DNA from 4 places in the Saccharopolyspora sp. NPDC000359 genome. Region 2 is predicted to be linked to each of the others. Evidence: riboswitches for the same ligand, from Rfam matches in the RefSeq annotation. Region 2 holds a riboswitch; each other region holds the start of a gene.
The links. Region 2 has a riboswitch for cobalamin ahead of ABT324_RS20620 (ABC transporter substrate-binding protein). Riboswitches for the same ligand answer to the same signal wherever they lie in the genome.

Region 1 (7,078 bases), on a different contig from region 2:
GCCGACCAGCGGCAGCGCGCTGTTCGAGGGGCGCGACATGTTCAAGATGCGCGGCTCCGAGCTGCGCAAGCTGCGGCGCGACCTGCAGATCGTGCTGCAGGACCCGTACACCTCGCTGAACCCGCGGCGCACCGTCGGCGACATCGTCGGCGAGCCGTTCGAGATCCATCCCGAGGTGGCCCCGAAGGGCGAGCGGCGGCGCAAGGTGCAGGAGCTGCTGGAGGTGGTGGGGCTCAACCCCGAGCACATCCAGCGCTACCCGCACCAGTTCTCCGGTGGTCAGCGGCAGCGCATCGGCATCGCGCGGGCGCTGGCGCTGCGGCCGAAGGTGATCGTGTGCGACGAGCCGGTGTCCGCGCTGGACGTCTCCATCCAGGCGCAGGTGATGAACCTGCTGGGCGACCTCCAGAAGGAGTTCGGCCTGTCCTACGTCTTCATCGCCCACGACCTCGGGGTGGTGCGCCACCTGTCCGACCGGGTGGCGGTGATGTACCTGGGCAAGATGGTGGAGATCGGCACCGACGAGCAGATCTACGAGCACCCGCAGCACCCGTACACCCAGGCGCTGCTGTCCTCGGTGCCGGTCCCGGACCCGACCGCGCGCGGCAAGCGCGAGGTCATCCGCCTGACCGGGGACGTGCCGAGCCCGGCGAACCCGCCCTCGGGTTGCCGGTTCCGCACCCGCTGCTGGAAGGCCCAGGACCGCTGCGCGGAGGAGGTCCCCCAGCTGGAGGTCCGCCTGGGCAACCACCCCTCGGCCTGCCACTTCGCCGAGGAACGCCCCCACGTGGTGTCCTGACGACGAGCTCTGCGAGGTGAAGGGCACCTTCCGCTGACTCAGTCGGCGGAAGGTGCCCTTCACTCGTCACCGGACAAGGTGATTCGGGAAGACCTGGACTTCGAGTTCCGCGGGGCGCCTGGCGTCGCGTCGTTCTGCGGGGTCGAGGTGGCGGCGTGGCGGCTCCCGTCGGAGTCGGAGCGGGTGCGCGAGAACACCTGCGGTCGTGAGTGCGTAACAGTGTTCCAACCCCGTTTCGCACTCACGACCCCTCGCGAGTGGCGACGGCTGACTCCCCAGCGGCTGGAGTCGCCACGTTGGCGGTACTTCGCGGCGCGGGTCACCGCCTGGGCGGCGGACAGCATCGCCGCATGGCGTTGAGGATCAGCTCGATCTCCTGCGGGGAGCGGTTCTCCGCTGCTGCTCGGCGGTGCATGGTGATGCAGCCGATGAGCAGGGAGCGGAGCTCCGCCGTCGTGATGTTGGAGCGGACCGCGCCGCACTGCTGGGCGCGTTCCAGCAGGGCCCCGAGGACGGTGTCGAAGTCGGTTTCCCGGCACTCCGACTTCGGTTGCCGACCGGTTGATCCCAGGGCGTCGCAGAGGTCCTTGTTGAACGAGGCCTGCTCGACCACCTGGCGGAAGTAGTCGAAGAACGCCTGCTCCGGGTCGTCGGCTTCGGCCAGTTCGCGGGCGTCGTGGACCATGCGCTGGATCCGCTCGGAGACGACCGCGTCGAACAGCGCTTCCTTGGTGGGGAAGTGGCGGTAGATCGTGCCCGGGCCGACGCCGGCGCGGCGGGCGATGTCGTCCAGCGGGACTGCCAGGCCCTCGGCCGCGAACAGCTCCTGAGCCGCGGCGAGGACGCGGTCCCGGTTGCGCTGGGCGTCCGCGCGCAGTCGTTTCCCCTGGTTGTTGGTGGTCGTCACGTCCCGACCATATCGCGTCGCGGACAACCGGAGCGTGCGTTCCGTATAGTCGTCGAATATAAGCGGGGCGCATGTTCCGTTTAAGGTTCCGGATAGCGGAGGACCCAGTGCCCACAGAAGACAAGGTCGTGCTCGTCGTCGGTGCCACCGGTCAGCAGGGTGGTGCCGCCTCGGCCCAGCTGCTCGACCGCGGCTGGCAGGTGCGGGCCTTCACCCGCAGCGCCGCGAGTGCTGCGGCTCGACGGCTCGCCGACGCGGGGGCTGAGTTGGTTGAGGGCGACATGGGCGACCGGGCGGCCCTGGAGTCCGCGATGCGCGGTGCGCACGGGGTTTTCAGCGTCCAGCCGGCCTTCGTCTCGCCGGAGCTGACGCCGGACTTCAGCCACGAGGTGGAAGTCCGCTGGGGCAAGAACGTCGCCGACGCGGCGAAGGCCGTCGGAGTCGGGCACCTCGTCTACGCCTCGGCGTTCAACGCCGAGCGGGCGACCGGCATCCCGACGCTGGAGACCAAGTGGGCGGTCGAGCAGCACATCCGCGAGATCGGCGTGCCGGCCACGATGCTCCGCCCGGTGTCGTTCATGGAGAACTACCTCGCGATGATGCCGGGCCAGTCAGTCACCGACGGCGAGCTCGTCAGCGCGCTCCGGGCGGACGTGTCGCAACCGCTGATCGCGACGGAGGACATCGGCGCCTTCGCGGCGCTGGCGTTCGAGAACCCCGACGAGTACATCGGCGAAGTGCTTGAGATCGCTGGCGATTCGCTCACCCCGCCGCAGATCGCCGCGGCGCTCGCCCGGGCGACGGGTCGCGAATTCCGGCACGTCGAGATGCCGCTGGAGCCGCTCCGGGAGCAGAACCCGGTCCTGTACCGCGCGTACAAGGTGCTGAACGAACTCGACTCCGACGTCGTGGACGTTCCAGCACTGCGCGAGATCCACCCGGGCCTGCTCACCTTCGAGTCCTGGCTCGCGAAGCGGCGCTGAACGGTCGTGAGTGGCGATGGTGGTCAGGGCGACCATCGCCGCTCACGAGGTGGTGGTGTGGGGTCGTGAGTGGTGGTGGTTGGGGCGACCATCGCCGCTCACGAGTCAGGCGGAGTTGTCCGCGCCGAGTCTGGGGAAGGGGCGGGTGGAGAAGACCACTTCCACCGGTACTTCGAAGTGCTCCGCGATGTGCAGGGCCAGGTGAAGGCTTGGGCTGTACTCGCCGCGCTCCAGGTAGCCCACCGTTTGGTAGTGCACGCCGAGGGCTTCCGCGAGCTGCCGGCGGGAGGTGCCCCGTTCCGCGCGCAGCATCGCGATGCGGTTGTAGATCGTCTCGCTCATGTTCCCTCCGCCTCAGCGCACGCGCTGCAGGGCTTTCTCCCTCCGCGCCGCCAGGGTCGAACCGGACTCGCGCCGCGCCATCCGGCGCAGCACCACCGGCGCGACCGCGAGTCCGACCACGGCCCACAGGACGAGCACCCCGATGGTTCCCAGGTGCCGCCACGACTCGCCGATCTCGGCCGTCGCCGCCGCGTCCGGCAGCAGGATCAGCGCCATGCTGGTGGGGATCGAGAACAGTGCCCCGAAGCTGGGTCCGATCGGGATCGTCGCGACCAGGCCCAGCACCGTCACCCCGAGCACGCCCAGCCACGGACCGAGGGCTCGCACGCGCGCCTGCTGGGCAAGATCGACGCCCGCTCCACGGTCGGCGCGCTGGGTGAACCGGCTGGACGACACGTTGGTCACCCAGCCGATCGGGTCGACGCCTTTGAGCACGTCCGTCGTTCCGTAGCTCATCCGCAGGCCGCGGACGTCGAGCGCGGTCGCGTCGGTGGTTGGCGGTCTCGCGTGATCGTTGTTGGCTGTCATTGCCCCAGTTCTTCTTGTCATGAACATCCGTCGAGATGTAGTACGGGTGCTATATCTCGTGGAAACGGCTGAGCATGTGTGGTGCAGATCTCCTCTCGCTGTAGATCGACTTCAGCGGCTACGCCTGGCGCCCGGGTGCTGGACGGGCCTTGCCAACGGGGGTTCGGCGGATAGCCTTGGCGGTGCTGGTGGTTCGTCCGCTTCCGCGACGCGGGAGGGGACGAGGCAAGAGGGAACCCGGTGCGAATCCGGGACTGCCCCGCAGCGGTGAGCGGGAACGACCGCCGTCATCGAGCACTGGACGCCAACGTCTGGGAAGCGACGGCCAGTAGGTACCTCCGTGCAGGAGAGCGCCCGCGAGTCCGAAGACCTGCCACCGGTGCGCCCGCCGACCGGTGGGCGCGGTCCGAGGTCTCGCGGGAGGACCTGGCCGACGAGCGGCTGCCGCTCGCTGGTTCGCGCCCGCACGACCTCGGCACACCTGATGTCGAGCTCGCGAGGTGAGGGACTTGACCAGCAAGATCGGATCGACCGCGCTCGGATACCCCCGGATCGGGCCGGGGCGGGAGCTGAAGCGGGCCCTGGAGAGCTACTGGGCCAACCGCTCCACCGAGGCGGAACTGCGCGAGGTGGCCCGGGGCCTGCGCATCGACACGTGGCGCCAGCTGCGCGACTCGGGACTGGACTCGGTGCCCGGCAACACGTTCTCCTACTACGACCACGTGCTCGACACCGCGGTCACCTTCGGCGCGGTGCCGCCGCGCTACGCCGAGCTGGGGCTCGGTCCGCTGGACACGTACTTCGCGATGGCGCGCGGGGCTTCCACCGTGCCGCCGCTGGAGATGACGAAGTGGTTCGACACCAACTACCACTACCTGGTGCCGGAGATCGGACCGGACACGCGGTTCTCGCTGACCGACCGGACACCCGTCGAGCAGTACCGCGAGGCCCTGGAAGCCGGTGTGACCACCCGGCCGGTGCTGGTCGGTCCGCTGACCTTCCTGCTGCTGGCCAAACCGGCGGCCGACGCGCCGGAGGACTTCCGCCCGCTGGACAAGCTGCCCGAGCTGCTCGACGCCTACGCCGAGCTGCTGCGCGAGCTGCACCGCGCGGGGGCCGAGTGGGTGCAGCTCGACGAGCCCGCCTTCGCCGCCGACCGCACGCCGGAGCAGCTGCAGGCGCTCGGCGACGCCTACCGCCAGCTGGGTGGGTTGGCCGCGCGGCCGCAACTGCTGGTGGCGGGGTACTTCGGCGACTTCAGCGAGGCGGTGCGGGTGCTCGCGGCCACCCCGGTGGAAGCGCTCGGGGTTGACCTGGTGACCGCGACGTCCACTGTGGACTCGCTGTCCGGGGTGCCGGGACTGCGGGACAAGGCGCTGGTGGCCGGGCTCGTCGACGGGCGCAACGTCTGGCGCACCGACCTGGACCGCGCCCTCACCACGGCGGCAACCCTGCTCGGGCTGGCCGGTGAGGTCGCCGTGAGCACCTCCTGCTCGCTGCTGCACGTCCCCTACGACGTCGAAGCCGAGGACATCGACCCGCAGGTCAAGTCCTGGCTGGCCTTCGCCGCGCAGAAGGTGCGCGAGGTCGTCGTGCTCGGGCGCGCGCTGGAGGAGGGGCGGGAGGTGGTGGCCGCCGAGCTCGACGCCGCCCGCGACGCCATCGCCGACCGCGCTGGGGCGGCGCGCGTGCGCAACAACCGCGTCCGCGCCCGGCTGGACTCGCTGCGGCCCGAGCACTCGCAGCGCGGCGACCACCAGAAGCGTCGGCAGGCCCAGCAGGAGTCCCTGCGGCTACCGCCCCTGCCCACCACGACGATCGGTTCGTTCCCGCAGACCACCGACGTCCGCAAGGCGCGGGCGGCGTTCCGGGCCGGGCGCATCGACCGGGCCAGCTACCAGCAGCGGATGCGGGACGAGATCCGGCGCGTGGTCGAGCTGCAGGAAGCGGTCGGGCTCGACGTGCTGGTGCACGGCGAACCGGAGCGCAACGACATGGTGCAGTACTTCGCCGAGCACCTGGACGGGTTCACCAGCACCGCGGGCGGCTGGGTGCAGTCCTACGGGTCGCGGTGCGTGCGGCCGCCGATCCTCTACGGCGACGTGTCCCGGCCGGGACCGATCACCGTGGAGTGGGCGACCTGCGCGCAGGCGCTCACCGCCAAGCCGGTCAAGGGCATGCTCACCGGCCCGGTCACCATCCTGGCCTGGTCGTTCGTCCGCGACGACCAGCCGCTGGCGGACACCGCCGCGCAGGTCGCGATGGCCATCCGCGACGAGGTGCAGGACCTGGAGGCGGCCGGCATCCGGGTGATCCAGGTGGACGAGCCCGCGCTGCGCGAGCTCCTGCCGCTGCGCGCGGCGCAGCACGAGGCGTACCTGCGGTGGGCGGTGTCGGCGTTCCGCCTGGCCACCTCCGGCGTCAGCGACTCCACCCAGGTCCACACCCACCTGTGCTACTCGGAGTTCGGTGACGTGATCGACGCGATCGTGGCGCTGGACGCCGACGTGACCAGCATCGAAGCGGCCCGGTCGCGGATGGAGGTGCTGGACGACCTCAACGCGGTCGGCTTCAGCCGCGGTGTGGGGCCGGGGGTGTACGACATCCACTCGCCGCGCGTGCCGGACGCGGCCGAGGTGGTCGACCTGCTCCGCGCGGCCCTGCGCTCGGTGCCCGCGGACCGCCTGTGGGTCAACCCGGACTGCGGCCTGAAGACCCGCGGCTACGCGGAGGTCGAACCGGCGTTGGAGAACCTGGTCAGCGCAGCGCGAGTGGTCCGCCGCGAGCTGCCCTGACCGCGAGCGTTGCGGGCGGTGCGGTTCCCCCACCACTCACCGCACCGCCCGCAACACCTCCCGCGCGGGGTGACTGCCCGGACCTCGCGCGACCGTCAGACGGCCAACTCCCGTTGAGGTCGCGTTGGGACGCGCCTGACCGGGGTCAGGTCTGCGGGGCGAGGTCGGGGCCGAGGGAGGCGAACTTCTCGCGGGAGACCACCCGGGGCGGGGGCCAGGTGATGTTGCGCGGGGGCCAGGACTGGCCGGTGCGCTTGAGGAACCACTCCGGCGGCTCGTACATCGGCGGTTCGAAGTCGGCGGGCAGCATGCTGCGCCACTCGACGTCCTTGGTGCGCTCGGCGAACTCGTCCTTCAGCGTCTGCAGCCGCTCCGGTTGGGTGAGCAGGTCGATCGCCAGCGCCGCGAGGTACTTCGACGCCGCGAGCAGCGCCGCGTGGCCCATGGGGGCCGCGGTCGTCGCCGCGAACGCCCAGTTGTGCGTCTTGCAGCCGATCGGGGCGACCGCCGTGCCGAGGCTGACGGTCGGCACCTGCCAGCTGATGTCGGCCACGTCGGTCGACCCGCCGCCCAGGAACGCCGGGTTCGGCGGCTCCAGGTCGCCGATCTCGGTGGACACGCCCTTGGTCGGCAACCCGAGCGAGTCCTGGATCTCCCGCGCCAGCCGCTGGTCGGCGTCGGTGAACCGCGGCGGCCCGATCTGGAGCATGTTCTCGTGCAGCAG
Region 2 (7,078 bases):
ACGATCGCCGAAGGGCGCTTCACCCGATCACCTCGCGTTGTGGGACCAGGCGGCGGGAGGCGAGGTCGGCGGCCAGGTTCAACGCGATCGTGGTGGCGGCGAACACCAGCGCGTAGCCCTGCACCGCGGGCAGGTCGCGGACCAGCACCGCGTTGACGAAACCGGAGCCCATGCCGGGCAGGGCGAAGACGGCCTCCACGACCACCACACCGCCCAGCAGCCCGTCGACCGCCCGGGCCAGCTGCTGCACGGCCGGAGCCAGCCCGTTGGGCAGCACGTGCCGGAACAGCACGGTGCGCTCGGGCAGGCCGTGCAAGCGGACGTGCAACGCGTACTCGGCGCCATCGGCTTCGGCCACCCCGGTACGGACCTGGCGCGCCAGGGCGCAGAGCTGTTTGCACACCAGCACCCCGACCGGCAGGACGAGCACCGCGGGCTGCCCGAGCAGCGCCCACCCGGAAGCACCGGCCGCAGTGGCGGGCAGCCAGCCGAGCTGCACCGAGAACAGGGCGACGAGCAGCAGCGCGAGGGCGAACTCGGGCACCGAGTTGAGCACCACGACCGCGCTGGTGAGCGCCCGGTCCAGGCGGGAACCCCGGCGCACCCCGGTGGAGACGCCGACCGCCACCGCCAGCGGGACCACCACCGCGAGCGCGAGCAGCGCCAGCACCGCGGTGGTGGCGAACCCGCGGGCGATCTCGTCGGCGACCGGGGCGCCGGTCAGCAGCGAGGTCCCCAGGTCGCCGCGCACCGCGCCACCCAGCCAGTCCAGGAACCGCTCCCACACCGGCCGGTCCAGCTGCAACTGCTCGCGCAGCACCGCGATCTGCTCGTCGGTCGCGTGCTCGCCGAGCACGACCACCGCCGTGTCGCCCGGCAGCAGGGAGGTGAGCGCGAAGACGGTGACCGCCACCGCGAGGAGCTGCAGCGCGGCGACCACCAGCCGCCGCAGCACCAGCGCTGCCATCAGCTCAGCGTGGCCCGTTCGAAGCGCGCCCAGTCCAGCGAGTTGGGCGGGGCCGCCCGGATCCCGGACACCGCGTCGGACACCGCCACGTTCCAGTCGCTGAAGCCCCACACGAGCAACCCGCTCTCCTCCCGCGCCAGGCGCTGGGCGTCGCCGAGCAGGCGGGACCGCTCGGCTCCGTCCACTGTGCTCAACGCCCGATGGAACAGCCCGTCGAACTCCGGTGACCGGTATCCGGTGTAGTTGCTGGTGCCCGCACCGCTGCGCAGCCGCTCCGCCAGGAACGTGGTCAGCGGCAGCGGCGCGGTCCGGGTGAGGGCGGCGACGCCGTTGGTGCGGATGTCGCTGAAGTAGGTCTCCGCCGGGCCGATCCGCGGGGTGACGCGCAGCCCGACCTCGGCCAACTGCTGGGCGATCAGCGTCGCGGCGGACTCGAAGCACGGGTCCACCGAGCTGGTGAGCAGTTCGAACCCGGCCAACCCGGCCTCCCGCACCAGCGACCGGGCGCGGTCGACGTCGCGGCCGCGCTGCGGCAGGTCCGGCGGGTAGTGCCTGAGCCCCTTGCCGAACAAATCGTTGCCGACCTGGCCGTGCCCGCTCAGCGCCACCGAGACGAGCGCTTCCCGGTCCACACCGGACAGGACGGCCTGCACCAGGCGCGGATCGTCGAACGGTGCGCGGTCGACCTTGAGCGCCACCGCCTGCATGGTCCCGTGCGGCGCGGCGAGCAGCTGGGCCCGCCCGTCGCGCTGCACCAGTTGCGCGGAGTTCGCGCTGATGTCGTGGATGTAGTGCACCTGGCCGGACAGCAGTGCCGCGACGCGGGCGCTCTCGTCGTTGATGGGCACGAACTCCAGCTCGGCGATCGCCGGAGCACCGCCCCAGTACCCGTCGAAGCGGCGGAACACGGCAGGTCGGCCGGGCTGGAACGTGGCGAACCGGAACGGGCCCGAGCCGACCGGGGCAGTGAAGTCGCGGGTCCCGGCCGGGACGATCTCGGTCGCCGGGGCGCCCCACGCCGACGGGAACTCGAAGTTCGGGGCGTGCAGCACGAGTTCCAGCTCAGTGGCCGACCGCGCCCGGCTGGCCGCGAAGTCGACGCCGAGGAACTGCTTGCGGGCGGGCGAGGCCGTGGCGGGGTCGGCGATGCGGCGGTAGCTGTGGAGCACGTCCTCGGCGGTGACCGGGCGGTTGTCGTGGAAGCGGGCCTCGCGCAACCGGATGGACCACCGGGTGCCGGTCGTGTCGGGCTCCCACGACTCGGCCAGCCGCGGCACGACGCTCATGTCGTGGGCGTAGCCGACCAGCGTGTCGAACAGCGCTTTGGCCCGGGCCTGGTCTACGAACAGCGAGCTGAGGTGCGGGTCGAGCGATTCCTTCGCGCCGCCTGTCGGGAACGCCGCGCGCAGCCGTCCTTCTGGTGCGGACGCGCCGCCGCAGGCCGGGATCGAGGCGACGGCGAGCGATCCCAGCGCCCCCTTGAGCAGTGCCCGCCGGTTGACGGTGGTCATCGAGTTCCCTTCCGGTCCCGGCGCGCGGTGCTGCTCGCTCAGGACACGGTGGATGGAGCGCGCCGCACGTCCCCGTGCGCGAGGGGTGGGGGAACCGGTCAGCGCGCGACGGTTGAGGTCAGGACTTGCCTTCGGTGCGGCGGACAACCCGACCTCGCCGCTTGCTCCGCTGGCGTGCTGCCGCGCGGGATGAGTTCGTGGGACAAGCTCCAGCAGCGTGCAGCCGCATGGTTGGCGCACCTCCTCCGGGGCTCCGCGACCCCGTGCGAATCGGCACGACGGCGCCAGTCTCCTGACTCGTGGATCGACGCTGGCCGCCTGCCTTCCCACCGCGGTCGCGGCAGTGGCTCGCGTGGCGGCAGCTCCCCACTCACAGTGGCGGGACCGTGCCGGATTCGCACCGGCTTCCTGCGCACCGTCGCATGAACTCCAGCGGCGACGTTGGCACCGGACGGGGTGGGTGTCAAGGGCGGTGGGGCGAGATCACGTCCGGGGTCGGGGCAGTGCTCCGGGCGGCGGCGCTGACCTCTACCATTCGGGGGTGGCCGCCTACGACTTCGACGCCTTCGAGCACCTGGACGCCTCGGACCTGCCGCTGCGCCAGCAGCGCATCCTGGCCGCGATCCGGGACTGGGTGAACCGCTACGGGTACTCGCCGAGCACCCGCCAGATCGGCGAGGCGGTCGGCCTGCGCTCCTCGTCCTCGGTGTCGAAGCATCTGAACGCCTTGGAGGACAAGGGTTTCCTGCGCCGCAGCGCGACGGTGTCCCGACCGATGGACGTGCGGGCGTTCCTCCAGCCGTCGGCGGCGCGCGACGACGAGACCTCGGTGCCGGTGCCCGTGGTCGGCGACATCGCGGCGGGCGCCCCGATCACCGCGGACGAGCACCTCGACGACGTGATGAGCCTGCCCCGCGAGCTCACCGGCCGGGGCACCGTGTTCGGCCTGCGGGTGCGCGGCGATTCGATGGTCGACGCAGCGATCTGCGACGGCGACATCGTGGTGGTCCGCCAGCAGCAGGAGGCGCACTCCGGGCAGATCGTGGCGGCGATGATCGACGACGAGGCGACGGTGAAGGTCTACCGCCGCCGCAACGGCCACGTCCTGCTCGAACCCCGCAACCCGGCCTACGAGGTCATCGACGGCGACAACGCGGTCGTCCTGGGCGTCGTCGTCTCGGTCCTCCGCAGCGTCTGACCCGGTCGTGAGCGCGTAACAGTGTTCCAGCACCGTTTCGCGCTCACGACGGTCGTGAGTGCGTAACGGTGTTCCAGCCCTGTTTCGCGCTCACGACCCCTGTTCGCGTCGGTGATGGCGGGCTCGGGGCGGGCTACGGTGTCGGCATGGACAGCGTTGAGGGGCTCCGGAACAGGTTGCGGGAGTTCGCGGCGGCGCGGGACTGGGAGCAGTACCACACGCCGAAGAACCTGGCGATGGCGCTCAGCGGGGAGGCCGGTGAGCTGGTCGCGGAGCTGCAGTGGGTCGACGACGCCGGGGCCGCGGCGGGCCTGGCGGACGGCGGGCTCAAGGACCGGCTGGCCGACGAGGCGGCCGACGTGCTGCTCTACCTGGTCCGGCTGACCGACGTCTGCGGCATCGACCTCCTCGACGCCGCCAACGCCAAGATCGACCGGAACGAGACGCGGTTCCCGCCGGGGGCCTGACCTGCGGTGTCCGATGTGGACACCGCAGCCCGCCCGGGGGTCAGGCGCGCCGCTGGCGGTGCTGACCGGCCGCGGTCCGCGCGGCTTCGCGCTTCGCCTCGGCCTTGTCCCTGATCCGGGCGGCTTCCCGCTTGACCTCCTGCTGGGTGGCGCGCTCCTGCTGGAGCCACTCCGGGTTCTCCTCGCGCAGGGCGTTGATCTGGTCGGTGGTCAGCGGCTCGGTGATGCCCGCCCGGGTCAGGCCGCCGATGGAGATGCGCAGTCGCGCGGCCACCACCTGGCGCGGGTGCGGGCCGTTGCGGCGCAGCTCGCGCAGCCACTCCGGCGGATCGGTCTGCAGGGCGTTCAGCTCTTCGCGCGAGACGACGCCCTCCTGGAACTCAGCGGGGGTGGCTCCGAGGTACACGTCGAGCTTCTTCGCCGCGGTCGCGGGCTTCATCGTCTGGGAGGTCTGGCGCGCCTTCATGCCCTCCAGGGTATCGACCGCACCGGCACCACCTGCGCAGACGCCCGGTAACCTGGGCCGCGTGACTGGTTCGGACGAGCAGCCCTCCTTCAGGCTCGGCTACGTGGCGGGCGTGACGCCCGGCAAGTGGGCGCGCAAGTGGGCGGAGCGGGTGCCCGAGGTGCCGCTGGAGCTCGTCCAGGTGCCCGCCGCCGACGCCGCCGACCTGGTCGGCCGCGGCGAGGTGGACATGGTGCTGCTGCGGTTCCCGGTCGACCGCACCGGCCTGCACGCGATCCCGCTCTACACCGAGGCGACCGTGGTGGTCGTCCCGAAGGACCACGTGGTGACCGCGGCCGAGGAGGTCTCCAGCGACGACCTGGCCGACGAGGTGGTGCTGCACCCCCTCGACGACACCCTCGACTGGGCGGGCCCGCCCGGCCAGCCCGCGATCGAGCGCCCCGCCACCACCGGGGACGCCATCGAGCTGGTGGCGGCCGGAGTGGGGTTGCTGGTGGTCCCGCAGTCGCTGGCCCGCCTGCACCACCGCAAGGACCTCACCTACCGGCCGGTGACCGACGTCCCGCAGTCCCGCGTCGCGCTGTCCTGGCCGGAGGAGGAGACCACGGACCTGCGGGAGCAGTTCATCGGCATCGTGCGCGGCCGGACGGTCAACAGCACGCGCGGCCGCCCGCCGACACCCCCGCAGGACAAGCGCAAGCGACCGGCCGAGGCGAAGAAGCCGACCGGTCGCCCGCGCGGTCCCGGGAACCCGCGCGGCGGCAGGCGCGGCAAGCCCCGCCGCCGCTGAGCGTGCTCACCCCAGGCCGGGCAGCACGAACACCAGCCACAGCGCGGCCGGGACGGTGGCGACGATGGTCGCGCCGTAGCGCAGCAGCTGCCGGAAGAACACCTCGCGGTCGACGTCCTTGGCGTTGGCCAGCACGATCGCGCCGTTGGTGGAGAACGGGCTGACGTCCACCACGGTGGCGGCCACCGCGAGCGCGGTGATCATGCCGATCGGCCCGATGCTGCCCTCCTGCAGGAAGGGCACGGCGAGCGGGATCAGCGCGCCCATGAGCCCCACCGACGAGGCGAAGGCGGACACGATCCCACCGATGTAGCACAGCAGGAGCGCGGCCAGCAGCGGGACGCCGATCCCGGCCACGGAGTGGCCCACGTAGTCGATCGTGCCCATCGACTCCAGCACGCCGACGTAGGTGAGCACGCCGCAGATCAACAGCACGGTGGGCCACGCGACCTCGCTGGGCGCCTGCTTGGCCATCTTCGGGGAGAGCACGCTCAGGACCACCGCGGTGGTCATCGCCACCAGCCCGACGTCGAGGCCGAACCCGAGCGTGGTGACCACCAGGACGACCAGGCCAGCCAGCGTGAGCACCCGGTCCCGGTTCAGGCCGACCTCCTCGGCGGGCTCCTCGCCGCCGCTACCCGCGCCGACGGTGACCAGCTGCTCGGCCTCGGCGGTGCGCCGCAGGCGCAGCCCGCCGAACACCACGAACACGACGGCGGCGATCACCGCGTTGACCACCAGGCTGCCCAGGAACAGCACCACCGGGTTGCCCGGCAGCCCGCTGCGGTCCAGCACGCCGTTGACGATCGTGCCGTAGATGCTGATCGGGGAGAAGCTCCCGGCCTGCGTCCCGTGCACCACCATCGCGCCCATGAGCAGCGGGTTGATCCGGTGCTGGGCGGCGAGGTTCAGCGCGATCGGGGCGACGATGGCGGCCGCGGCCGGGCTGACCGCGCCGATGGCGGTCAGCACCGCACCGATGCCGAACATCACCCACGGGATCAGCGCGATCCGCCCGCCGACCAGCCGCACGGCCTGGCGCACCAACCAGTCGGTGGTGCCGTTGGCCCGCGCGATGGCGAACAGGAAGGTGACGCCGACCAGCACGACGAACAGGTCACCGGGGAACCCGGCGAAGATGTCGTCCTCGGACATCCCGCCGACCAGCGTGCCGACCAGGAAGGCCGCGGCGAAGGCCAGCACGCCCATGTTGATCGAGAGCGTGGTGGCGATGACGAACGCGGCGACCAGCACCAGGATCGATGTCAACTCGGGCGGCACCGTTGCCTCCTTGCCGGGCGGGCAGCCGCCACCACGGTGTGGTGCGCGGCACAGTGGCTGACTGGCTAGGCCACTTTCAGCGATCAACCCGCCGAAGTCAAGACCTCGGTGGCCAACTGGCTCAGCCACTGCGCCGCCGGTTCAGCGGATCTCGATGCCGAATACCTCCAGGGCGGAGTAGGCGCCGAGGGCCGCGATCGCCAGGCTGCTCAGGACCAGTGCCGCGGTCACCAGCGGGTGCGGGCGCAGGCGCTTGTCCGGTTCCCGCGCGCGCAGATACCAGACGGCGATCACCACCGCGACGAGGAAGACGCCACCGCCGAACCCGCCGATCTGGACCATCAGCACCGGGGACTGGACGAACAGGTAGGACGCCGCCCACAGCGGGGGCAGGCAGT
Region 3 (7,078 bases), on a different contig from region 2:
AGGCGCGGTGCTGCTGGGCATCCTGACGTTCCTGCCGTCGACGCTGGTGCACCGCGGTGTCGACGTCGCGGTGGCGGGTTTGGCCACCGCCACCTACGGGGTCGGGGTGTGGCTGTTCTCCCGGCTGGTCAAGGCGTTGGGGCGGCGGTTGGCGGTGTGGCAGCTGATGGCGATCGGTGGGGCGTCGATGGCGGTCGGCCACCTGGTCGTGTCGTTGCGGACGGACATCCCGTCGGTGGTGGTAACGGCCCTGCTGCTCGGCGGCGGTTGGTCGTTCATGCACTCGTCCCTGCAGACCTGGGCCACGTCGGTGGTCCCCGAAGCCCGCGGGCTGACGATGTCGCTGTTCGCCTCGGCCCTGTTCCTCGGCAGCGCAGCTGCCTCGGCGGCGGCCGGTCCTTTCGCCGACCGCGGCGCGTACGCGCTGCTCTTCGGTGTCGCGGCAGCAACCGCGGTCCCGCTGCTGATCACCGCAGCCGCGTGCCGCTACCGCTACTCGTGAGTGGCGATGGTGGTAAGGGGCACCGTTGCCGCGCACGAGGGGGTCGTGAGTGCGAAACGGTGCTGGAACACTGTTACGCACTCACGACCCGCGGCAGCTCAGAACTCGTGAGTGGCGATGGTGGTAAGGGCAACCATCGCCACTCACGAGCCAACGCCGGTCCGCCGCTTGGCGACGAGTTTCAACCGAGCCCCGATCGCGAGTACGGCGCACGGCAATGCGACGGTGCCTAGGAGGCCGAAGAAGTTGGCGAAATTCGCGATGGCGCCCACCGCAGCGGCTGCACCGCCGAGGACGACCAACCAGCCGCCTGCCCTGCCCCACCGGCGGACCTGCTCCGGCGGCAGCACCTGCGGTTCGACCACGCCCTTCCGCCTGCGGTTCAGCGAGACGGCCCATCCGACGACGAGCGCCGCGAAGCCGAGCACGATCGTCGGCACCGCGAGCCCCGTTGACGACGCCGTTCCCAGTCCGCCCGCGATCACCAGACCCCAGCCGATCGGGGACGCCAGCGGCTGCCACCACTGCAGGCGGACCCGACGACGCCGTTCCGCACGGCGGTCAGCAGGCATCGGCGGCACGCCGGGAATCCACACGCCGTGCACCAGCAGGAACGTCAACGCGACGAAGAGCGCCCAGCCGAGCCCGGCGAACGGCCGCGGGGCATCGACCACGACCAGGTCCGAGGCGTTGCGGACCTCCCGGTGCACGACGGCGGCGGGTTCGGTCACGTTCCGCGGGGTCAGCTCCGACGACTGGAAGTCCTCCTGCGTCTTCCGCCCGTCGGACCAGGTGACCTCCGCCGCGCAGGACCAGTACCACCCCAGGCCGGAGCGGCTGACCGGTCCCACCCGCTCGCAGTGCGTGGCCACCGCAGTGCCCCGGTCCGCCACGGCACCACCGGTGCCCATCGCACCGGTGAGCGTGAAGATCGTGTAGCACACCAACGCGATCACCACGCGTACCAGCACTTGGGAGACCACGAAGGCGGTGCGCCAGATCCGCTCCTGCCGCGGCAGGTCCGCCCATGGGTCCCGCCACGGCGGCGTGCGCGGGTTCCGCGCCGCCAGGCCCGGGTCCAACTGCGATCCCATGTTCCTCCTGCGCACCGGGCACATCCCCCGGAGGACCGGCAAACCACGCACACCGGGAATTCCGGCCGACTGCCCGGTTTCCGACCGGCCGAAGAGGAAGGTTGTCGCGAACACGCCGCGCCACCGGCGGAAAAGAGCCCCCGCACTCAACCAGCCTGGGGGTCGCCGGGAGCGCGGGGGCACTTCGCAAGTCCACCCCTGGGGGTCAGGTGGACGGCAGACACCGTACCAATCCGACCAGTAGGTAGGTACGCGCAATCGAGGATCTCGTAATCAAAACGAGATCAAGCGGCACGCGGGCGTTCGTCCCGGACGGCGCGGACCACACCCGCGACGTTCTCCGCCGAGAGCTCCTCGAGCCGCAGGCACGGACCGCCCAGGGCGGCGGCCAACCGCGCGGGCAGGCCCAGCTTGACCATCCCGTCCTCGCAGTCCACCACGATCGACGCCGCGCCCGTCCCGGCCACCAGCCCGGCGGCGCGCAGCGCGTCCTCGACCGCGCGCTGCGCGCGATCGCGCCCGCTCAGCCCGGAATCCACCGCCACGGTGGCCCGCCCGTCGGTCAGCAGCACGACCAGCGCCCGGCGCTGCGGATCGCGCGTCCGCTCCCGCTGCACCACCCGCTGGACCTGCAGCAACCCGTCGGCGAGCGGAGTGCGTCCGCCCGTGCGCAGGTTGCGCATGCGCGCCGCAGCGATGTCCACAGAGGACGTCGGTGGCAGCACGAGCTCCGCCGAAGCACCCCGGAACGCAACCACTCCGACCTTGTCGCGCCGCTGGTAGGCATCCCGCAGCAACGACAGGACCGCACCGCTGACCGCGGACATCCGCTCCCGGGCCGCCATCGACCCGGACGCGTCCACCGCGAACAGCACCAGGTTGCCCTCGCGCCCCTCCCGGATCTCGCGCCGCAGGTCGTCCGAGCGCAGCACCAGCCCCGGACCGCTGCGCCCCCGCGCGACCTGGTGCGGCGCAGCAGCCGCCAGGGTGGCGGCCACGTGCACCCCATGCCCTTCCACAGTGGACGACCGCGTCGTCCGGCCGCTCCGCGACCGCGACCGCGACCGCCGTCCCGGCGCCCCGTCGCCGAGCCCCGGCACCTCCAGCAGCCGCGCCCGGAACGCCGGCGTCGGCGCCGCTGGCGCCTTGTCCGCCGGGGCGCGCCCGTCGCTGCGCTCCTCCGCGCCGCCTCCGCCGGTCGGCTCCGTCGGCTCGTCCGGGGCCTGCCCGCCGCCGTCGGGGCCGTCCGGCCCCTCCGGGGGCTCGTCGCCGTCGCCCTCGGCGTGCTCCGCCGCCTCGGCGAGTGCTTGTTCGAGCTGGTCCTCGGCCATGCCGGGTTCGTCGAAGGGGTCTCGGCGGCGGCGGTGCGGCAGCGCGAGGCGGGCGGCTGCTTCGACGTCCTGCTCGGCGACTTCGTCGGCGCCGCGCCAGGCGGCGTGCGCGATCGCCGTGCGCGCCAGCACGAGGTCGGCGCGCATCCCGTCGACGTCGAAGGACGCGCACAGCGCGGAGATCCGTCGGAGTTCGGCGTCGGGCAGGGCCACCTGCTCGACGCGGTCGCGGGCGGCGCGGATGTGCGCGGCGAGTTCGGCGTCGGCGTCGGCCCACTTCGCGGCGAACTCGACCGGGTCGGCTTCGAAGGCCAGTCGGCGGCGCACCACTTCGGTGCGGGTGGTGACTTCACGGGAGGCCGCGACCTGCACGGTGAGGCCGAACCGGTCGAGCAGCTGCGGCCGCAGCTCACCCTCCTCCGGGTTCATCGTGCCGACCAGCAGGAACGATGCCGCGTGCGAGATCGACACGCCTTCCCGCTCGACGTGCGCGCGGCCCATCGCGGCGGCGTCCAGCAGCAGGTCGACCAGGTGGTCGTGCAGCAGGTTGACCTCGTCGACGTACAGGACGCCGCGGTGCGCGGCGGCCAGCAGGCCCGGTTGGAAGGCGCGGACGCCTTCGGTCAGCGCGCGCTCCAGGTCCAGCGAGCCGATCAGGCGGTCTTCGGTGGCGCCCACCGGCAGTTCGACGAGCTGCGCCGGGCGCTGCGTCGAGGTCGAGTCGTGCGGTCCGTCCGGGCACTGCGGGTCGGGGTGGCCCGGGGCACACCCGAAGCGGCAGTCGGTGACCACGTCCAGGGGCGGCAGCAGCGAGGCGAGCGCGCGCACCACGGTGGACTTCGCCGTGCCCTTCTCACCGCGGACCAGCACCCCGCCGATGCGCGGGTGCACGGCGTTGAGCAGCAGTGCCAGTCGCAGGTCGTCGTGGCCGACGACGGCGGAGAAGGGGAATCGCGGAGCAGCGGTCATGCCGGGTTCCTTCCTCGGGGTGCGGACGCCCCGGTGGCGGGAACAAGGGGACGCAGTGTCCTGACTCCCGGATCTCCGCGCCCCTCCGGCCTTCCCAGGTCTCCCCGGTGGCTCTCGGGGGAGGGTCGCTCCCCGGTCACAGTGGCGCCGACCGTGCCGGATTCGCACCGGCTTCCTGCCGCACCCCTTGCATTCGGATCATGGAGCATCGTCGCAGAACCGGGGCGGCGGACCAACCGCCGACCACCCCGGCGAGACCTGCACCACTACCGGGGTCGTGCCCCTCCGGTCACGCGCGGCGGCGCGGCTCGCGGCGCATGTCGACGTGCGGGATGCCGTCCTCCAGGTACTCCTCGCCGGTCACGACGAAGCCGAAGGAGCCGTAGAAGTCCTTGGCGTAGACCTGGGCGGCGAGGACCGCGGGCGCGTGCTGCACCTCGGCGACGGCGGCGCGCATCAGCTTGCGGCCCAGCCCCATCCCGCGCGCGGACTTGGCGGTGCACACCCGGCCGATCCGGAAGGTGCCGTCGGGGTCTTCGAGCAGCCGCAGGTAACCCAGCACGTAGCCGTCAGCGGAGTCGATCCAGAAGTGCCGGGTGGTCTCCTCCAGGTCGCGACCGTCCAGCTCCGGGTACGGGCACTCCTGCTCGACGACGAACACGTCGACGCGCAGGCGCAGCATCCGGTAGAAGTCCTCGGCGTCCAGGTCCGCGGTGTAGGCGCGGTGGACGGCGGTCGCGAGCGGCTGGAGGGTCATCCCTACCTGGATATCACAACGGGGTCTCGAAACCCTCATTCACCTGCACCGGAGTAGCCAACAACACTCCGCTGCCCGCTCGCCCCGAGGCGCCGGGCGAGGTGCTCCGGCAGCGGGTGCCGTGGACTTCAGCGGTGCTCGACCTGATCTTCCACGCGCCCAGCCTGGGCCGGGCCGCGCGGTCCTCCCACCAGTCAGAGCTGCCCGGCGAGCTCGTCGGCGTAGCTGGACAGGCGGGTGTAGACGCCCGGGATGTTCGGGCGACCGCAACCGGTGCCGTACGAGACGACCCCGATCAGGCGGTTGTCCGCCACGATCGGGCCGCCAGAGTCCCCGGTGCACGCGTCGCGGCCGCCTTCGGGCACCCCGGCGCAGAACATGCTCCGCGGGTCGTAGTTCGGGTAGGCGCTGCGGCAGGCCGCGTCCGTGGTGATCGGGACGTCCACCGCCTGCAGGGTCGTCGAGGGCGGGCCGGACTCGCTGGTCTTGCCCCAGCCGTAGACGCGGCCGACGGTGCCGGGCTGGTAGTGCTCGGTGTCGCCCTGGTCGACCAGCGGCAGCTCGCCCTGGGTCAGCGGCTGGCGCAGGGTCAGGACCGCGACGTCGGCGCCGCTGGTGTAGCCCCGGAACCCGGGGTGCACCCAGACCTGGCCGACCTCCGCGACCTCACCTTCGCGGGTTTCCAGGTCGGTGCGCCCGGCGATCGCGCGCAGCTCGTCCGGGCCGCGCTGGCCGCCGGTGAGCGGCTCGACCATGCAGTGCGCGGCGGTGACCACCTTGATCGGGGTCACCAGGGTGCCGCCGCAGAACTGGCGGCCGTGGTCGTCGGTCAGGGCGACCAGCCACGGGGCCTCGTCGGTGGTGGCCGGGGCACCGCCGAGCACCCGCGCCTGCGGTTGTTCCGCCGCACCCGCGGTCGCGGGCTGCGCTCCGGCCAGCGCCGCCACCGCACCGGTGATCACGAGTCCCCGCCATGCGGTCCCGGTCCTGCCACGCGCCACGTCGCGCCTCCTGCCGTCGAGCGATCTTGCCGACGGCACACCGTAGTCATCCGGGCACCCGAACATTACGAGGCACAACTCACACGGTCACAGGAAAAAATTTCGTTAATATGGACGGCGTCGGGAAATTTTACTGAGCGCGTCACCGTCGACCGCTGCTCGTCCTTCCCCTGCCACTGCGGACTCGGAGCACCTCCCAGCACCGGGTCCGTGAACTGTGCCCGACCAGGTGACAGATCAAACCCAATCGAGTGATCAGTGCCGTGCGCTGTCGCGAAGGAGGAACCGTGCTCGTGGACCTGACCCCGCTGCCCGCCTTCCTGGTGGCCAGCGTGGTGGTCGTGCTGACCCCCGGCGTCGACGTCTTCCTGCTGCTGCGGACCTCGCTGAACCGCGGCCGCCGGGCGGGCCTGCTGGCGCTGGCCGGGATCCACACCGCGAGCATCCTGCAGGTGGCGCTGGTGATCTCCGGTCTCGGCGCCCTGGTCACCAGCCACCCCGCCGTGCTGTCCACGCTGAAGTGGATCGGCGCCGCCTACCTGGTGTACCTGGCCGCGTCGATTTTGCGCGGGCTGTGGCTGACCAGGAAGAAGACCGCCGAGGGCACGCTCAGCGGGCCGCCCGTCGACAGCTCCAACCCCTACCTGCGCGGCTTGTTCAGCAACCTCACCAACCCGAAGATGCTGCTGTTCAGCCTGGCGTTCCTGCCGCAGTTCGTGGGCTCGGCCGCGCAGCCCGCGCTGCAGCTGGTCGTGCTGGGCGTGATCTTCCTGGTGCTGGCGCTGGTCTGGGAGGCCTCGATGGTGCTCGGTGCCGCGCGGATCGCCGACCGGCTACAGGATCCCCGCGTCGCGAAGTCGCTGGACGTGATCAGCGCGGCGGCGTTCCTGACCATCTCGGTCGGGTTGGTCGCCAGCTGAGACCACCGCGCAGGTGATCAGCGCGAGCGCGACCAGCACCGCCAGCAGCACCGGCGCCGGGACCACCGGCGCCAGTAGGCTGATCGCGAAGGGCGTGCAGAAGCCCAGGTAGGCGATGCACCAGAACACCGCGGTGAGCCGGGCCAGCTCGCCCGGCCCAGCGATCCGGCCCACCACGGTCAGGCAGGACGTCACGGTGAACCCGTAGCCGACGCCCATCAGCAGGCAGGACACCAGCGCCGACCAGGGCAGCACCCACGCGGCGGAGAGCGCCGCCAGCCCGAGCCCGGCCGCGAGCACCAGGAGGCCGACCACCGCCGGGGCCCGCTCACCGCGCCGGGCGATCCGGCGCGCGATCGGCTGCACGACGGCCCCGAATCCTGGCGTGATCAGCGCCGTGATCCCGGCGTAGGCGATCTCGAAACCGGTCAGGTCGCGGCTCACCAAGTCGGGCAGCGTCCCGAACCCGACCGTCGGACCGACGAACACCCACGGCGCGACCGG
Region 4 (7,078 bases), on a different contig from region 2:
AGTCGTGAAACCCGCACGGGACCCCCGACCGGATTACGCCACTCCCTCATGAGCAACAGTCCGTCCGCTTAGAAGCATCACTAACCCCTGTGAACAGTGTGCCGCAAAGCCCCGTCAGGGGAAGAAGAGACCAGGCGTGCACACAGTGTGATCAGCTGGGCTGATCACGCACCCGACCGCCAGACGCGCCACCCCGGCCGGAGGTTGCCCCGCCCACCCGACCAACCCAGCCGCCCCACCGACCCCACCCCCCGGTTCGGAGCCCTCCACTCCCGTGCTAATGTTTTCCGTGTCGCCAGGGAGACCGGACGGAAACCCCGGGACGACGTGCCAGCGCCAATAGCTCAACTGGCAGAGCAGCTGACTCTTAATCAGCGGGTTCGGGGTTCGAGTCCCTGTTGGCGCACTCGATACCGTGGAACGCCCTGCTCACGCAGGGCGTTTCGCTTTTTCGGATCTTCGTCATCGCAGTGGGGGGTCGAACCCCCACACCCCCCACGGTGCGGGGGTTGCCCTTTCGACTTGCCCTTGCGATGGGCAGGGTTCCCGGCCTGGGTTGCGACCTTCGGATACCCCGCATTACTGGGTGCATGTCGGCGTGTTAGTCTTCCTTCGTCGTTGGGGAGACCGGACGGAAACCCCGGGACGACGTGCCAGCGCCAATAGCTCAACTGGCAGAGCAGCTGACTCTTAATCAGCGGGTTCGGGGTTCGAGTCCCTGTTGGCGCACTCGATACCGTGGAACGCCCTGCTCACGCAGGGCGTTTCGCTTTTTCGGATCTTCGTCATCGCAGTGGGGGGTCGAACCCCCACACCCCCCACGGTGCGGGGGTTGCCCTTTCGACTTGCCCTTGCGATGGGCAGGGTTCCCGGCCTGGGTTGCGACCTTCGGATGGGTTGCCCGTGGTTCGGGTTGGCCCGTGGTTCGGGTTGGCTGGGCTTTGGCTTTTTTCCGTTTCTTGTGGGTGTCGTTGCTTTTGGGTTAGGTCAGGCCTGAGGTTCTCAGGGTGATGTTGAGGCGGCCTGCTTTGAGGCCTATGGGTGGGGTTGTGCTCGGGGTTGTTCTCAGGACTCCGTGGTAGGCGAGGCGGGTTGGGCCGCCGAAGACGAAGAGGTCGCCCGAGCAGAGCGTGATGTCCTGGTGGGGACGGCCCCTCGACTCCGTGTTGCCGAAGCGGAAGGTGCAGTCGTTGCCCAGGCTCAGGGACACCACCGGCGCCCTGCTCAACTCGTCCTTGTCCTGGTGCATGCCCATCTTTGCGGCGTCGTCGTAGAAGTTGACCAGGGCGATGTCCGGGGCGTAGTCGTCAGCCGGGCGCTGGTAGGCCGCCGCCACCGCCCTGCGGCCCAGGTCCGCCAACCAGTCCGGGAAGGGCACCACCGGGGAGCCGTCGTCCCTGGTCCTCGAGTAGCGGTACGGCGCCCAGTGCCAGCCCAGGCAGACCGTCTGGACCGACATCACGCCACCGCTCGGCAACGTCGGCGAGCGCATCCCCGCCCTCGCCCACTCCCGGCAGGCGCGCACCAGGTCGCGCTGCTCCGGCAGGCCCAGCCAGTCCGGGACGTGCACCGCACCCGGGGCGACCTCCGCCCGCTCGCGCGGGATCAGCGCATTCATCCGCACTCCTCTCCGCTGATCATCTTCGCAGGTCCGGTGCCGTGAGCACCGTCTCAGAGCTGGATCGCCCCACTCCCCTCAGGTTAGGCTCACCAAACTCCAGAACCGAGTGAACAGGTAGGAAGCACATGTTCCGTCCCCGCCGACTGCTCGCGGTGATCACCGCAGCGCTCGCCCTGGGCAGTGCCGCCGCGTGCGGCACGGCAGCCGAGCAGCCCGCCGCACCCGACGCTGGCGGACGCGTCGTCAACCACGCGAAGGGGCAGACCACGGTCGTGGGCACCCCGCAGCGGGTGGTCGTACTCGACACCGGCGAGTTGGACGCGGCGTTGGCGCTGGGCGTCAAGCCGGTGGGCACGGTGCTGCCGGACGCCAACCAGGACCTGCAGCCCTACCTGGCCGAGAAGGCCGGGGACATCGAGGTCGTCGGCACGATCGGTTCGCCGAACCTGGAGAAGATCGCCGCGCTCAAACCCGACCTGATCCTGTCCAGCAAGGTCCGCGACGACGCGAACTACGAGGCGTTGAGCAAGATCGCGCCGACGGTGTTCGCCGAGACCGTCGGCAAGCCGTGGAAGGAGAACTTCCTGCTCGACGCCAAGGCGCTGGGCAAGGAGGCCGAGGCCCAGCGGATCCTGGCCGACTACCAGCAGCGGGCCGCCGAGATCGGCAGGCAGCTCGGCGACCCGGCGGCCACCGAGGTCAGCGCGCTGCGGTTCCTGTCCGGCGAGTACCGGCTCTACGGCACCGGCTCCTACCTCGGCACGATCCTGGCCGACGTCGGGCTCGGGCGGCCAGGCAACCAGCGGTTCGACGGGACCCACACCAAGATCAGCCGCGAGCAGCTCTCCCAGGCCGACGGCGACCTGCTGTTCTACTCCGCCTACGGCGACAGGACCCGCGAGCAGATGAACGACGTGGTCGGCTCGGTGCAGTGGAGCACCCTCGAAGCGGTCCGCAGCGGCAGGGCCATCGAGGTCAACGACGACACCTGGTTCCTCGGGCTCGGCCCCCTAGCCGCCAACCTCGTCCTCGACGACCTCCAGAAGTACCTCAGCCAGCGCTGATCCCCGGCCCCGGCGCGCCCACCCCCGCGCGCCGGGGCCGCGCCAACGCGACGTGAGCAGCCGCGAGTCCGCTGCGCTGCGGCCGACGGCCTCGACCTGCGGTCACCATCGACCGGGGAGCGCGACACGTCGATATCTGCCCGTCCGCAACGACCCCGAACCCAAGATGTAGTGTGTCGCTCGCTGGTGGTTCACCGGAGCAATTCCGGTGAGGCAAGAGGGAACCCGGTGCGAATCCGGGACTGCCCCGCAGCGGTGAACGGGAACGACCGTCGTGACCCGCCTGCCCCATCCCGGGCAGCGGGTAAGAGCACTGGGCCAACGCCTGGGAAGCCACGACCAGTAGGCCGCCCGTGAGTCCGAAGACCTGCCACCGGCGCACGCGCAAGGCGTGCTGTCCGGGGCCTCGAGGGCGGGTCCGCGCGGACGACCGGCGACCCGTCTCGCCGAGGTCTCCCTGCGCGCGCTCGAAGGTCCACCGAGCTCGCGAGGGGAGAGAGCCAGTGACGGCGACACTCGACAACTGGACCGAGGTGTCCACCGCGGTCCACCAGGCCTGCGCCGGATTGCCCGGCGTGTCCGCCGAAGCCGTGCTCGACGAGGTGCGGCGCACCGGCTACGCGGGGATCAGCGACGACGAGCTCTCGCTGGCCCAGGTCATGGCGGCCCGCACCCTGATCGAGACCGAACCGAACTACTCGCAGGTCACCGCCCGCCTGCTGCTGAACCGGATGCGCCGCGAAGCGCTGGAGTTCCTCGGTGTCGACCAGGACGCCGACTACGCCGCGCACTTCGCCGAGTACGTGCGCCGTGGCGTGGCGCTCGAGCAGTTGGCCCCCGAACTGGCCACCTTCGACCTCGACCGGTTGGGCCGCGCGCTGGCGCCCGAGCGCGACCTGGAGTTCGGCTTCCTGGGGCTGCAGACCCTCTACGACCGGTACTTCCTGCACGAGGGCGGAGTGCGCTTCGAGCTGCCGCAGGCCTTCTTCATGCGGGTCGCGATGGGCTTGGCGCTGCGCGAGGACGACCGCGAGGCCCGCGCCATCGAGTTCTACCAGCTGCTGTCGTCGTTCGACTTCATGTGCTCGACGCCGACGCTGTTCAACGCCGGGACCACCCGGCCGCAGCTGTCCTCCTGCTTCCTGACCACAGTGGACGACGACCTGTCCGGCATCTTCCACTCGATCAGCAACAACGCCCTGCTGTCGAAGTACGCCGGCGGGCTCGGCAACGACTGGACGCCGGTGCGCGGCATCGGCGCGCACATCAGGGGCACCAACGGCAAGTCGCAGGGCGTCGTGCCGTTCCTGAAGATCGCCAACGACACCGCGGTGGCGGTCAACCAGGGCGGCAAGCGCAAGGGCGCGGTCTGCGCCTACCTGGAGACCTGGCACATCGACGTCGAGGAGTTCCTCGACCTGCGCAAGAACACCGGCGACGACCGGCGCCGCACCCACGACATGAACACCGCGAACTGGGTGCCCGACGAGTTCCTGCGCCGGGTCGAGGCCGACGAGCAGTGGACGCTGTTCTCCCCCGACGAGACCCCCGACCTGCACGACCGCTACGGCGCGGCGTTCGCCGAGCGCTACCGCGCCTACGAGCAGGCCGCCGACCGCGGCGAGATCGCGGTGTTCAAGCGGGTCCGCGCGGTCGACCTGTGGCGGCGGATGCTGACCATGCTGTTCGAGACCGGCCACCCGTGGATCACCTTCAAGGACCCGTGCAACCTGCGTTCCCCGCAGCAGCACACCGGGGTGGTGCACTCCTCGAACCTGTGCACCGAGATCACCCTGAACACCAGCGCCGACGAGGTCGCGGTGTGCAACCTCGGCTCGATCAACCTGGCCCGGCACGTCACGGCCGACGGCATCGACGCCGAGCGCCTGGAGCGCACCACCCACACCGCGGTGCGGATGCTGGACAACGTCATCGACATCAACTTCTACACGATCCCCGAGGCCCGCCGGTCCAACCTGCGACACCGGCCGGTCGGCCTGGGGCTGATGGGCTTCGCCGACGCGCTGTTCGCGCAGCGCATCGCGCCGTCGACGCCCGCCGCGGTGGAGTTCGCCGACCGCAGCATGGAGTTGATCAGCTACCACGCGATCAGCGCGTCCAGCGCGCTGGCGGCCGAGCGCGGTCGCTACGAGACCTTCGACGGCTCGCTGTGGAGCCGCGGCGTGCTGCCGATCGACTCGCTGGAGCTGCTCGCCGAAGCCCGCGGCGGCGACGTCGACCTGGACCGGTCGTCCACCTTGGACTGGGCGGCGCTGCGCGAGCGCGTGGTCCGCGACGGGATGCGCAACTCCAACGTGATGGCCATCGCGCCGACTGCGACGATCGCCAACATCTGCGGGGTCAACCAGTCCATCGAGCCCGTCTACCGGAACCTGTACGTCAAGGCGAACATGTCCGGCGACTTCACCGTGGTCAACCCGCACCTGGTAGCCGACCTCAAGCTCGCCGGGTTGTGGGACGAGGCGATGGTCGCCGACCTCAAGCTGCACGACGGCAGCCTGCTGCCGATCGAGCGGATCCCGCAGGAGCTCAAGGAGCTCTACGCCACCGCGTTCGAGATCGAACCGCACTGGCTGGTGGAGGCCGCGGCGCGGCGGCAGAAGTGGATCGACCAGGCGCAGTCGCTGAACCTCTACGTCGCCGCCCCCAGCGGCCGCAAGCTCGACGAGCTCTACCGGCTGGCCTGGCGCAAGGGCTTGAAGACCACGTACTACCTGCGCTCCACCAGCGCCACCCACGTGGAGAAGAGCACCCTGCGTGGAACCGACGGCAAGCTCAACGCCGTGCCCACCGCGGTCCCCGCGGCGACAGTCTGCTCCGTCGAGGACCCCGACTGCGAAGCCTGCCAGTGACGCATCCCCGCGATCTCAATGGAGATCAGACACCTGGTCCCCATTGAACTCGCGCACCAAGAACCCCTCCACCACCGCCCGTTCGCCCCGGGCCGGACGAACCCTCCCTTGGAGCATGACGAGCATGACCTCCCTGCAGTCCCCCTCCTCCGCAGGTCTCGGCGAGATCGACCGCTCCGGCGGGCGCGTCGACGTCAGCGAGAAGGCGATGATCAACGCCCGCGCCGACGTCAACCAGCTGCTGCCGCTCAAGTACGGCTGGGCCTGGGACAAGTACCTCGCCGGGTGCAACAACCACTGGATGCCCACCGAGATCTCCATGCAGGCCGACATCGCGCTGTGGAAGTCCAGCGACGGGCTCACCGAGGACGAGCGCCTGCTGCTCAAGCGCAACCTCGGGTTCTTCGCCACCGCCGAATCCCTGGTCGCCAACAACATCGTGCTCGCGGTCTACCGGCACATCACCAACCCCGAGTGCCGCCAGTACCTGCTGCGGCAGGCGTTCGAGGAGGCCGTGCACACCCACACCTTCCAGTACATCTGCGAGAGCCTCGGCCTGGACGAGGGCGAGCTGTTCAACATGTACCGGGAGATCCCGTCGATCTCCGACAAGGACGCGTGGGCCCTGCAGTACACCCAGAGCCTGGAGGACCCGGACTTCGCCACCGGCACCACCGAGGCCGACCAGGCCTTCCTGCGCGACCTGGTCGCCTTCTACGTGATCTTCGAGGGCATGTGGTTCTACACCGGTTTCGCGCAGGTCCTGGCGCTGGGCCGCCGCAACAAGATGGTCGGCATCGCCGAGCAGTACCAGTACATCCTGCGCGACGAGTCCATCCACCTGAACTTCGGCATCGACTGCATCAACCAGATCAAGCTGGAGAACCCGCACCTGTGGACCGCGGAGTTCCAGGCCGAGGTCCGGCAGATGCTCGCCGAGGCCTGCGAGCTGGAGATCGCCTACGGCCGCGACACCATGCCCCGCGGCATCCTCGGCATCAACGCCGAGCTCTGCGCCGAGTACATGCACTTCATCACCAACCGGCGCTGCGACCAGCTCGGCCTCGAACCGGTCTTCCCGGAGACGGAGAACCCGTTCCCGTGGATGTCCGAGGCGATGGACCTGAAGAAGGAGAAGAACTTCTTCGAGACCCGGGTCATCGAGTACCAGTCCGGCGCCTCCCTGTCCTGGGACTGATGCCGAGCCGCGGTGGGCGGCCCGCTCAGGTCTGATCAGCCGCAGACCGCGCCCTCCGCGGCGGAGCCGACGAGCTTGGCGTACTTGCCGAGGACCCCGTGGCGGAAGCGGGGTTCCGGCGGTGCCCAGCTCGCACGTCGGCGCTGGAGTTCCGCCTCGTCCACGAGCAGGTCGAGGGTGCGGGCGGCGAGGTCCAACCGGATCGGGTCGCCGTCCCGCACCAGCGCGATCGGGCCGCCGTCGGGGGCTTCCGGTGCCACGTGCCCGATGCACAACCCCGTCGTCCCGCCGGAGAACCGGCCATCGGTGACCAGCAGGACGT

Region 1: linked by a shared signal. The riboswitch ahead of metE (5-methyltetrahydropteroyltriglutamate--homocysteine S-methyltransferase) and the one ahead of ABT324_RS20620 (ABC transporter substrate-binding protein) in region 2 are both predicted to bind cobalamin.
Region 3: linked by a shared signal. The riboswitch ahead of ABT324_RS18375 (putative cobaltochelatase) and the one ahead of ABT324_RS20620 (ABC transporter substrate-binding protein) in region 2 are both predicted to bind cobalamin.
Region 4: linked by a shared signal. The riboswitch ahead of ABT324_RS31390 (ribonucleoside-diphosphate reductase subunit alpha) and the one ahead of ABT324_RS20620 (ABC transporter substrate-binding protein) in region 2 are both predicted to bind cobalamin.

The regions. Positions count from the first base shown of each region.
Region 1 covers NZ_JBEPDU010000004.1:140,912-147,989, reverse strand. The annotation lists gene ABT324_RS04785 (ABC transporter ATP-binding protein) at 1-799, shown strand, start outside; gene ABT324_RS04780 (TetR/AcrR family transcriptional regulator) at 1,119-1,706, opposite strand; gene ABT324_RS04775 (NmrA/HSCARG family protein) at 1,814-2,689, shown strand; gene ABT324_RS04770 (helix-turn-helix transcriptional regulator) at 2,795-3,031, opposite strand; partial or broken gene ABT324_RS04765 (ABC transporter permease) at 3,044-3,340, opposite strand; cobalamin riboswitch at 3,732-3,951, shown strand; gene metE (5-methyltetrahydropteroyltriglutamate--homocysteine S-methyltransferase) at 4,069-6,354, shown strand; gene ABT324_RS04755 (amidohydrolase) at 6,500-7,078, opposite strand, start outside.
Region 2 covers NZ_JBEPDU010000032.1:30,582-37,659, forward strand. The annotation lists gene ABT324_RS20610 (ABC transporter permease subunit) at 1-23, opposite strand, end outside; gene ABT324_RS20615 (ABC transporter permease) at 20-967, opposite strand; gene ABT324_RS20620 (ABC transporter substrate-binding protein) at 967-2,478, opposite strand; cobalamin riboswitch at 2,742-2,913, opposite strand; gene lexA (transcriptional repressor LexA) at 3,020-3,676, shown strand; gene ABT324_RS20630 (nucleotide pyrophosphohydrolase) at 3,823-4,143, shown strand; gene ABT324_RS20635 (DUF5997 family protein) at 4,184-4,609, opposite strand; gene ABT324_RS20640 (LysR substrate-binding domain-containing protein) at 4,671-5,399, shown strand; gene ABT324_RS20645 (SLC13 family permease) at 5,406-6,680, opposite strand; gene ABT324_RS20650 (Nramp family divalent metal transporter) at 6,822-7,078, opposite strand, start outside.
Region 3 covers NZ_JBEPDU010000027.1:21,664-28,741, forward strand. The annotation lists gene ABT324_RS18365 (MFS transporter) at 1-502, shown strand, start outside; gene ABT324_RS18370 (DUF6346 domain-containing protein) at 646-1,596, opposite strand; gene ABT324_RS18375 (putative cobaltochelatase) at 1,881-3,896, opposite strand; cobalamin riboswitch at 3,938-4,115, opposite strand; gene ABT324_RS18380 (GNAT family N-acetyltransferase) at 4,186-4,653, opposite strand; gene ABT324_RS18385 (S1 family peptidase) at 4,848-5,654, opposite strand; gene ABT324_RS18390 (LysE family translocator) at 5,942-6,574, shown strand; gene ABT324_RS18395 (MFS transporter) at 6,488-7,078, opposite strand, start outside.
Region 4 covers NZ_JBEPDU010000075.1:16,769-23,846, forward strand. The annotation lists tRNA gene ABT324_RS31370 (tRNA-Lys) at 334-406, shown strand; tRNA gene ABT324_RS31375 (tRNA-Lys) at 657-729, shown strand; gene ABT324_RS31380 (alpha-ketoglutarate-dependent dioxygenase AlkB family protein) at 983-1,618, opposite strand; gene ABT324_RS31385 (ABC transporter substrate-binding protein) at 1,747-2,685, shown strand; cobalamin riboswitch at 2,856-3,074, shown strand; gene ABT324_RS31390 (ribonucleoside-diphosphate reductase subunit alpha) at 3,189-5,558, shown strand; gene ABT324_RS31395 (ribonucleotide-diphosphate reductase subunit beta) at 5,683-6,756, shown strand; gene ilvD (dihydroxy-acid dehydratase) at 6,792-7,078, opposite strand, start outside.